2 regions of the Lysinibacillus sp. GW823-FHT02G10 genome follow, and region 2 is predicted to be linked to the other one. Evidence: predicted binding sites of a transcription regulator. Region 2 holds the regulator's gene; the other holds the start of a gene.
The links. The regulator CtsR, encoded in region 2, represses protease genes until heat stress. The targets are predictions, from matches to a motif close to ATGGTCAATAAAGGTCAAACA.
Positions count from the first base shown of each region.

Region 1 (4,434 bases), on a different contig from region 2:
TGATTTAGAAATCATCTCAGACGACTTTCAATTTAACCATACTATCTCAAGAAAGCTCATTCAAAAGAGCGGCCAAAAAAGAGCTTATTTAAGAGGAGCCTTTTTAGCAGGAGGTTCCGTCAATAATCCAGAAACATCGGCTTATCATTTAGAGGTTTATTCTTTATATAAAGAACATGGTGAGGCATTAATGGATTTGATGAATGAATTTGAACTCAATGCCAAAACAATTGAACGTAAAAAAGGCTTTGTAACTTACTTAAAAGAAGCAGAAAAAATTTCAGATTTCCTTAATATTGTTGGAGCGCATCAGGCTATGATGAAATTTGAAGATGTTCGGATTTTGCGAGATATGCGTAATAGTGTCAACCGTATTGTGAACTGTGAAACTGCCAATTTAAATAAAACCATTGGAGCAGCATTACGGCAGGTTGAGAATATTCGATTTATTGAAAATTCAATTGGTCTTGATCAACTACCGGAGAAGCTTCGTGAAATAGCACGTCTCCGTGTTGAATACCAAGATGTGACATTAAAAGAGCTTGGTGAAATGGTATCTAGTGGAACGGTTAGTAAATCAGGTGTTAACCATCGATTGAGAAAAATTGATGAGATTGCGGATGCATTAAGGCGTGGTGAAAAAATAGGTGGTTAAGTTATCATACTTTTCAGGTATGAATGTCATGCTAATCGCTTATTGTTCTTTTGCCAGTAAGTAAGGTAAGATAAAACTAATAGACGAACGGTAGTGAAGGGGAGTTTTGAGAATGATTGAGAGAAGAGTCCAGGTTAAATTAAAATTAGGACTACAAGCTAGACAAGCAGCACTATTTGTGCAAGAAGCAAATCGTTTTAGTGCTGATATCTTTCTAGAAAAAGATGAGAAAAAAGTAAATGCCAAATCCATTATGGGTGTTATGAGCTTAGCAGTTGCTAAAGGTACCGAAGTGACTTTAAGCAGTGAAGGTAACGATGCTGAGCAAGCGGTTACAGCATTGGCAACAATTATTGAAAATGAAGATTAACATTCATTAAATACAAAAGGCATCACAGAGCAATTCTGTGATGCCTTCTATTTTTTATTTATTATCGCTACGGTGCATAATATGATCGATTAAACCGTATTCTTTTGCACGTTCAGCAGTCATGAAGTTATCACGATCTGTGTCTCTTGCAATGACTTCAAGTGGTTGACCAGTGCGTTCAGATAAAATGCCATTTAATTTCTCACGTAAGAATAGAATACGTTTAGCAGCAATTTCAATTTCTGTCGCTTGACCTTGTGCACCACCTAGTGGTTGGTGAATCATGACTTCAGCATTTGGTAAGGCAAAACGTTTACCGGGTTCTCCAGCTGCAAGTAGGAAAGCACCCATTGATGCAGCCATACCAATACAAATTGTTTGTACCTGTGGTTTAATGATTTGCATTGTGTCATAGATAGCCATACCAGCCGTAATGGATCCGCCAGGTGAGTTAATATAAAGAGAGATATCTTTATCTGGATCTTCTGCTTGTAGGAAAAGAAGCTGAGCGACAATGGAGTTAGCAACATTGTCATCAATAGCACTTCCTAAAAGGATAATACGGTCTTTAAGTAGACGTGAATAAATGTCATATGCACGCTCACCACGACTAGTTTGTTCAATAACTGTAGGAATTAAATTCATGTTAAATCCTCCTTAAAAAGCTAAATTCGAATACCTTTGCTGAAAATTTTCCTTTGTATTTCAGCTGTATCCTTATCATACACATTATAGTCAGGGAAGGTCAAATATTAACCCTGCTAAAGTGAAATTAAAAAAAATAAATTGTTTTTGCATTCTATGGTTGAATTATATAGGATAGGCTTGTATAATGATTAAGGTTATAAGGTTTAAAGTACAGGACACTATTTTGCAGGTATGCTTCAAAAATGAGGGTTATCTACATCATGCTTTTCGTAAGCCTAGAGTGAGTACTTTTTTTTTGTGTCTTTTGCCCTCGTGGTGTAATGGATAACACGTAAGATTCCGGTTCTTGCACTGGGGGTTCGATTCCCTCCGAGGGCGCCATTTTACTGATCAATTGATATACTGTTATAGCTCATCTCCTAATAAGTAGTTTAGCAGCCTGCTTACTGGAGATCGAGAGGAAGAATAAAGGGAATACTGTCCTAGTTGGCATTATTCCCCTATTTATTCCTTTCAAACCTTCAAAAAAGCAACAACTCCAAATTATTTTTTAGTGAACATACTGTACGTGAGACTAGTAATAGTCGAAAAAAAAGAATCCTATCTGAGGGGATTCTTTTTTTTTGCCTAAATTTATCGAAATTTGGCATGGTTCTTATTGTATATATATTAGTTTTAGGTTAATTTTCTTGTTATTTATACATGTTTTTTCAAATTATATGAATTTATTATAAATTTATATGAAAAAATATTTAATTTTATGCGAAAAGTTGTTGTCTAAATACTATAATGTTAATATAATTGACCTAATAGTCTAACATTTCCGAATTGCGAAAAATAATACGTAATTCGGAAAATTATCGAACTAGGGGGAAATACAATGAAAAAAACAGGTTGGATGTTACTGATGATTATTGCAGCTTTAACATTAGCACTTGCAGGTTGTGGTACAAAAGATGATGCATCTTCAGGTAGCTCATCTTCAGAAGATGGTGGAGATGGCAAAAAAGTTTACAAAGTAGGTACTGAGGCAACTTTTGCACCATTTGAATCTGTTGACGATTCAGGGAAAATTGTAGGGATTGATGTCGATATTCTACAAGCTATCGCAGATGAGATGGACTTTGAGGTTGAGTGGAATAATATTGGATGGGAGCCAGTGTTCCAAACAATTAAGAACGGTGAAACAGATATCGGTGCTTCTGGAATCACAATTACGGAAGAGCGTAAAGAATCATTTGATTTTACAGAACCGTATTATGAGTCTCAGTTATTAATTGTTGTGAAAGAAGATTCAAAGATTAAATCTCTTGATGAATTAAAAGATAAAAAAGTATCTGTACAAATCAATGCAACTGGTCATATGGCAGCGAAAAAGCTACAAGGGGAAGCAAGTACAAATATTATGGCTTTTGAAAGTCAGCCAATCGCTATCCAAGAGATGCTAAATGGTAATGTTGATGCAGCTATCGGAGATAATGCAGTAGTTTATGAATATATCAAAGCTCACCCAGATCAAAAACTAAAAGTAATTGAAGATGATGCATTCGAAAAAGAATACTATGGCTTCATGGTTCAAAAAGGGAATAAAGAATTGCTAGATAAATTAAACGAAGGTCTTAAAAAGATTAAAGAAAACGGTAAATTAAAAGAAATTACAGGCATTGATTTTCAATAAAAATGAATGAAATGATGCTACTAACATAGTAACTTTGCTAACAGCTCATTTATTAATTGTAATTTAAAGGGGAATGGGGTTTTCGGATGGACATCTTTGACTTACGCTGGGACATTGTCTGGAACTACCGAGATATGTTTATACGAGGTATTGGCGTAACACTTATTTTGACACTTAGTGGTTATTTTGGCGGTATTCTATTAGGACTATTTTTAGGCCTTGGAAAATTATCGAGTAAAAAATGGATTTATTGGCCATCTAAACTATATATCGATTTATTCCGTGGAACACCGATGCTTGTACAAATCTTGTTAATTCACTTAGCAGTTATTCCAACAATTTTTGGTCATTCTTTAGGTTATATGGTATCAGGGATTACAGCGCTTATTTTAAACTGTGCTGCTTATAATGCGGAAATTTTCCGTGCAGGGATTCAAAGTATTGCAAAAGGGCAAATGGAGGCTGCTCGCTCTCTTGGATTAACGCATAACCAAGCGATGCGTAAGGTCATTTTACCTCAAGCATTTAGACGTATGATTCCGCCATTGGGCAATGAATTTATTGCATTATTAAAAGATTCTTCACTCGTAACTGTAATTGCAGCACCAGATATTTTATACGCTAGTAAGGTCGTAGCTGGTGCAAGCTTCCGCTTCTGGGAACCGTATATCGTTGCAGCATTATTATATTTAGTGTTGACATATGGTGTAACGAAGATTGTAGCATTTATCGAGAAACGATTTAGCAATAGCTATGTCCCTCGTAAAGCTAAGGTAGAAGGGCGGGAAGCTAGATGATAAAAATTGAAAACCTACACAAATACTTTGGCAAGCTTGAAGTATTAAAAGGAATCGATTATGAAATTCAAGAAAAACAAGTTGTCTGTGTTATTGGGCCGTCTGGTTCAGGAAAAAGTACATTTCTCCGTTGCATCAATATGTTAGAAGAAGTAACGGATGGTGCTATTTATATTGAAAATGTAAAAATTAATGATCCTAAAACGAATATCAATGAAATTCGCGCTGAAGTGGGTATGGTGTTTCAACAATTTAACTTATTCCCGCATATGACAGTTATCGATAA
Region 1 is NZ_JBXAJI010000004.1:209,257-213,690, reverse strand. It holds gene whiA (DNA-binding protein WhiA) at 1-655, shown strand, start outside; gene AC1RFD_RS15045 (HPr family phosphocarrier protein) at 768-1,025, shown strand; gene clpP (ATP-dependent Clp endopeptidase proteolytic subunit ClpP) at 1,080-1,670, opposite strand; tRNA gene AC1RFD_RS15035 (tRNA-Arg) at 1,980-2,054, shown strand; gene AC1RFD_RS15030 (basic amino acid ABC transporter substrate-binding protein) at 2,554-3,351, shown strand; gene AC1RFD_RS15025 (amino acid ABC transporter permease) at 3,438-4,148, shown strand; gene AC1RFD_RS15020 (amino acid ABC transporter ATP-binding protein) at 4,145-4,434, shown strand, end outside.
Region 1: the regulator CtsR is predicted to act here: its motif matches at 1,757-1,777, upstream of clpP (ATP-dependent Clp endopeptidase proteolytic subunit ClpP).

Region 2 (4,434 bases):
CTCAGCAGGTGGTAATGCCTCACCTGCATAGTGCTGTAAAAAACCTGGTTGCATACTAACAACACATTCATTTAAGGTCGTTGTTTGTATACCATCAATCAATTGTAAATCTACTCCTAAACGAACATTAGATAGGCAAGTAGCAGCTTCCTCACTTGTTAAAATTCTTGCATGTGTAAGGGTACCTAAAGCTCGATATACGCGATCTTCTAGCGCAAGCTCTGCCTTTTCCATTAATTTACCTCTTGCATGCCGCTCTTTTTGAATAATCTTTTCAGCGACGCTTTGTATATCTGCTAAAATATCTTCCTCTGTCTTCCCAAGTGTAATTTGGTTAGACACTTGATAAACATTCCCTAAATTTTCGCTTCCTTCACCATATATACCTCTTACAGTCATTCCTAAGCGTGTCATGGCATTTATAATTTGATTCATTTGCCCAGTTAATGTAAGAGCGGGTAAATGCATCATGACGGATGCTCGTAGACCCGTACCAATATTCGTTGGACAGCTTGTTAAATAACCAAAAGTATCTCGAAAAGCATACGGTAATACTTTCTCTAGGATACGATCAATCTTATTTGCTTGTTCATAAGCACTTTGAAGTTGAAAACTTGCTGTCATACATTGAATGCGTAAATGATCCTCTTCATTCACCATAATGCTAACGGATTCGTCTTCAGAGAGTAGTATAGAGCCCACTTGCTCTTTTTTAGCCAGTTGCGGGCTAATCAAATGCTTTTCTACAAGAATTTGACGCTGTAAAGGGGTTAAATCCTTTATAGCAAAATAAGCATAATCATTTTGAAGAGTTGGGCTATCGCTGACAGCATGTGTAACGGCCTGTTCCACTTGCAGTGCCTCATTTTCTGAAAACGCTAATGGAAAACGATAGCCATCTAAATTTCGTGCAAGGCGGATCCGTGTACTAATGACGATATCTGAGTAATCATCTTTGATATGCATCCAAGTTGGTGTCGCACGCTCTAAAAATGATTCAATCATCATGTCACATCACCACCTTCAAATTGTAGATGCTTCTCTAGCTCTTTAACTTCATCCCGTAGCTTCGCCGCTTCTTCAAACTGTTCTTCATCTACGGCGGATTTCATACGCTTGCGGATATCTTCTATTTGCTTTTTAATAACATACACATTACTGCGAGCACCAGGCATTTTTCCAATGTGTTGTGGACCCGCCTGAATACGATTAAAAAGCTTTGGCAAATGATCTCCAAATGTGTCATAACAGCTTGGGCACCCGAATTTTCCTTCTTTTAAAAACTGCTTATACGAAAATCCACATTGTGGGCATGTTTGCTGTTGTGGTTGTACCTGTTGTTTTTCCCCCACCTTTTGCCATGTAGGAGAGCCAAACCAGTTAGACAATAACTGTTGAATAGATACTGGCTCTTGTTTAAACTCTGCATGAAATGGATGGAATTGTGAGGCGCAGACGTCACAATAATGATGCTCTACTTTTTGCCCACTTTGAACTTGTGTTACTGTAACTGTCGCATTACGTTGTTTACAATGTTCGCATATCATTTCCATCACCTCACTATTTTTGTTGTTCATATTTTATTGTTGTCAGCATTGCTCGCAATATTTTTGATCGAATGACATCTCTTAAGGGGAGATGCAAGTCGATCGTGGAGCGATCAATTGCTGCTAACATTAATTTCGCTTCTCGCTTGGAAATTACCTGCTCATCAATGAGTCGATAAACCAAATCTTCTGCCATTGTTTGTGATGCCCCACCTTCAATTTGCCTGAGAACATCGTCGATTAAATCAATCTGTGAATTCGCGCGGACACGTAAAATTCGAATGTATCCACCACCACCACGTTTGCTCTCAACAAGGTAACCCCGCTCGGCAGTAAATCTTGTATTAATAACATAATTTATTTGTGATGGTACACATTGAAATTTATCAGCGATTTCACTACGTTTAATTTCAATATGCCCTTCTCCACCTAATTCAAGTACTTGCTTTAAGTAACCCTCTATGATGTCTGATATATTACGCATTTTAGGAATACACCTCGCTTGCTTCACTGACTTTGACTATCTTTGACTTTCTTTGAGTATATTATACAAAACGCTTGAAAAAAATTGCAATGATTTCGCCCATAGAAAAGTGGAAAGTCTTGAAAAAGGCTTTTTAAGAGCCGAAAAGAGCCCTTTTTCGATCATTTGTTTACGGTTTAATAATTTCCTTATACACCTAATGTACCCTTATTCGTCATAGAAAAAACGCAAGCATATGCAACTAGCATATACTTGCGTCTATGAAAATTATACCCAGCGACCAACAATTGGATAACGCCAAGGTTCATCAGACAATGCTTTTACGATACCGATGATCGGTACCACAAATACCATAATGCCGAAAATGATTAAAAATGGTAAGCCAATAAGGACAAAGCTTAAACCAACAGAGATAGCAATTAAAACACCCATGACAATTTGGAATAGCAGTGCTTGAATAGAAATTGCCTTTACTTCCTCATCCGAACTAATTAAAAAGAAAATAATGGGCACTAACCATGGCGCAAAAAATGCACTTGCGTGTATGATTACTTTAGACCATTTAGTCTCCATATATATCAACCCTTTCTTTGAACTTTATTCTATGTTTTATGTACTACTATTTACGGAACTATACCCGTAATAGTTTCACATTAAGAAAGATTTTTTAAAATTTTTTTGAAAGGCTGTGAGGAGCGTTGGAATTTAACAACACATTAGCAAATGAATATGAAAAGGGTATTCGCCGTACATTGCCTAGTTATGATGCCATGCTACGTTTAATACAAACTTTTTATCATTCTAGGCTATCAGAAAATGCTAACATGCTAGTCGTGGGAGCAGGAAGTGGCAATGAAATTATACAGCTTGCAGAAGGAAGACCTCACTGGTCATTCACTGGCATTGATCCATCAGAATCCATGCTTACTATAGCTAAAGAGCGTTTACTCACTCTTCCTAATGATATGTCATTCCATCAGGCTACAATACTTGATGCTTCGCTGCCCTCTACTCAGTATGATGCGGCAAGTTGTGTTCTTGTCTTGCATTTTATTCATGATTATAAAGAAAAGCTCGAAACAATAACAGAAATAGCAAGACATTTGAAACCTGGAGCACCATTTGTCCTTGTTTCAAAATATGGTCAGCTAGGCTCTTTAGAAACAGAACTACAATTTGATTTATGGCGTTCTTATTGGCTACAGCATACTAGACTTTCTTTATCCGATGTAGTAGAGATGGAAAAATCCATTCGTTCCCTTTCTTTTATGAGTGAAGAAGAAATTTTAATACTTTTACAAAGTGCGGGTTTTACTAAACCTTCTAGATTTTTTGCCACTACTTTGTTCGGTGGTTGGGTATGCTTTAAAGAGGAGCGCTAACTATTTTGTAGTAAATAATTTGAGGTGAAAACCGTGATAAGCACCATTGGTATTACAAAGCAACAACAATTGTTAAAGGATTTTCCATTAGAAGAGATACATCAGCAAGAATTTGAATGGTATTGGGTTGATTTTAATTGTCCTACAGCCGAGGAGGAATCATTGTTGGATACATTTTTCCACTTTCACCCTCTCGCTATTGAAGATTGCTTAATGAGGTTGCAGCGTCCTAAGCTCGATTTTTATGATGATTTTCATTTCTTTGTCATTCATCGGGTAAACGAAGAGACGTTAGCTGCGGAGGAGGTTAATATTTTTGCCTCCAATAAATTCATCATAACCTTCCATAAAAATCCTGTCCCTGAGATAGAGAAGGTGCAAAAGATGCTGGAAAACCAACCGAAGAATTGGGAGCGAGGTACTGTATACCTAACGTATCAAACTATCGATAAAATTGTTGATAGTTATTTTCCACTCGTTTACAAAATTGAAGATCATCTAAATGCTTTAGAAGGTGAACTTACATACCAAAGTAATGTAAATGCCATGAAAATTGTCTTCGAGTTCCGTAGTGACTTGCTTGACTTAAGACGTACTATTTTACCAATGCGTGATCTTTTATATCGCATTCTCAATTCTTACCGTTTCTCACTAAAAAAATCGGAGAGAGCTTATTTTGGAGATATCTACGACCATCTACTTAAGCTAACAGAGATGGTTGAATCTAATCGAGAGCTTACAGCAGACATGCGGGATAGTTATATGGCTATGAGTTCTAGCCGCATGAATGGCATTATGATGACTTTAACAATTGTATCAACTATCTTTATACCACTTACCTTCATTGCTGGTGTGTATGGGATGAATTTCGATAACATGCCTGAACTACATGGGCAATACAGCTATTTTATTGTACTTGGGATTATGATAATTATCGTTATCTTTATGTTGGCTGTCTTTAAACATAAAGGCTGGTTTAAACTGTTTAAACCATAAAAAGACTGCTCGTTTTAATGAAAAC
Region 2 is NZ_JBXAJI010000006.1:60,950-65,383, forward strand. It holds gene mcsB (protein-arginine kinase McsB) at 1-1,008, opposite strand, end outside; gene AC1RFD_RS17410 (UvrB/UvrC motif-containing protein) at 1,005-1,547, opposite strand; gene AC1RFD_RS17415 (CtsR family transcriptional regulator) at 1,561-2,031, opposite strand; gene AC1RFD_RS17420 (DUF4870 domain-containing protein) at 2,299-2,604, opposite strand; gene AC1RFD_RS17425 (class I SAM-dependent methyltransferase) at 2,730-3,413, shown strand; gene corA (magnesium/cobalt transporter CorA) at 3,447-4,409, shown strand.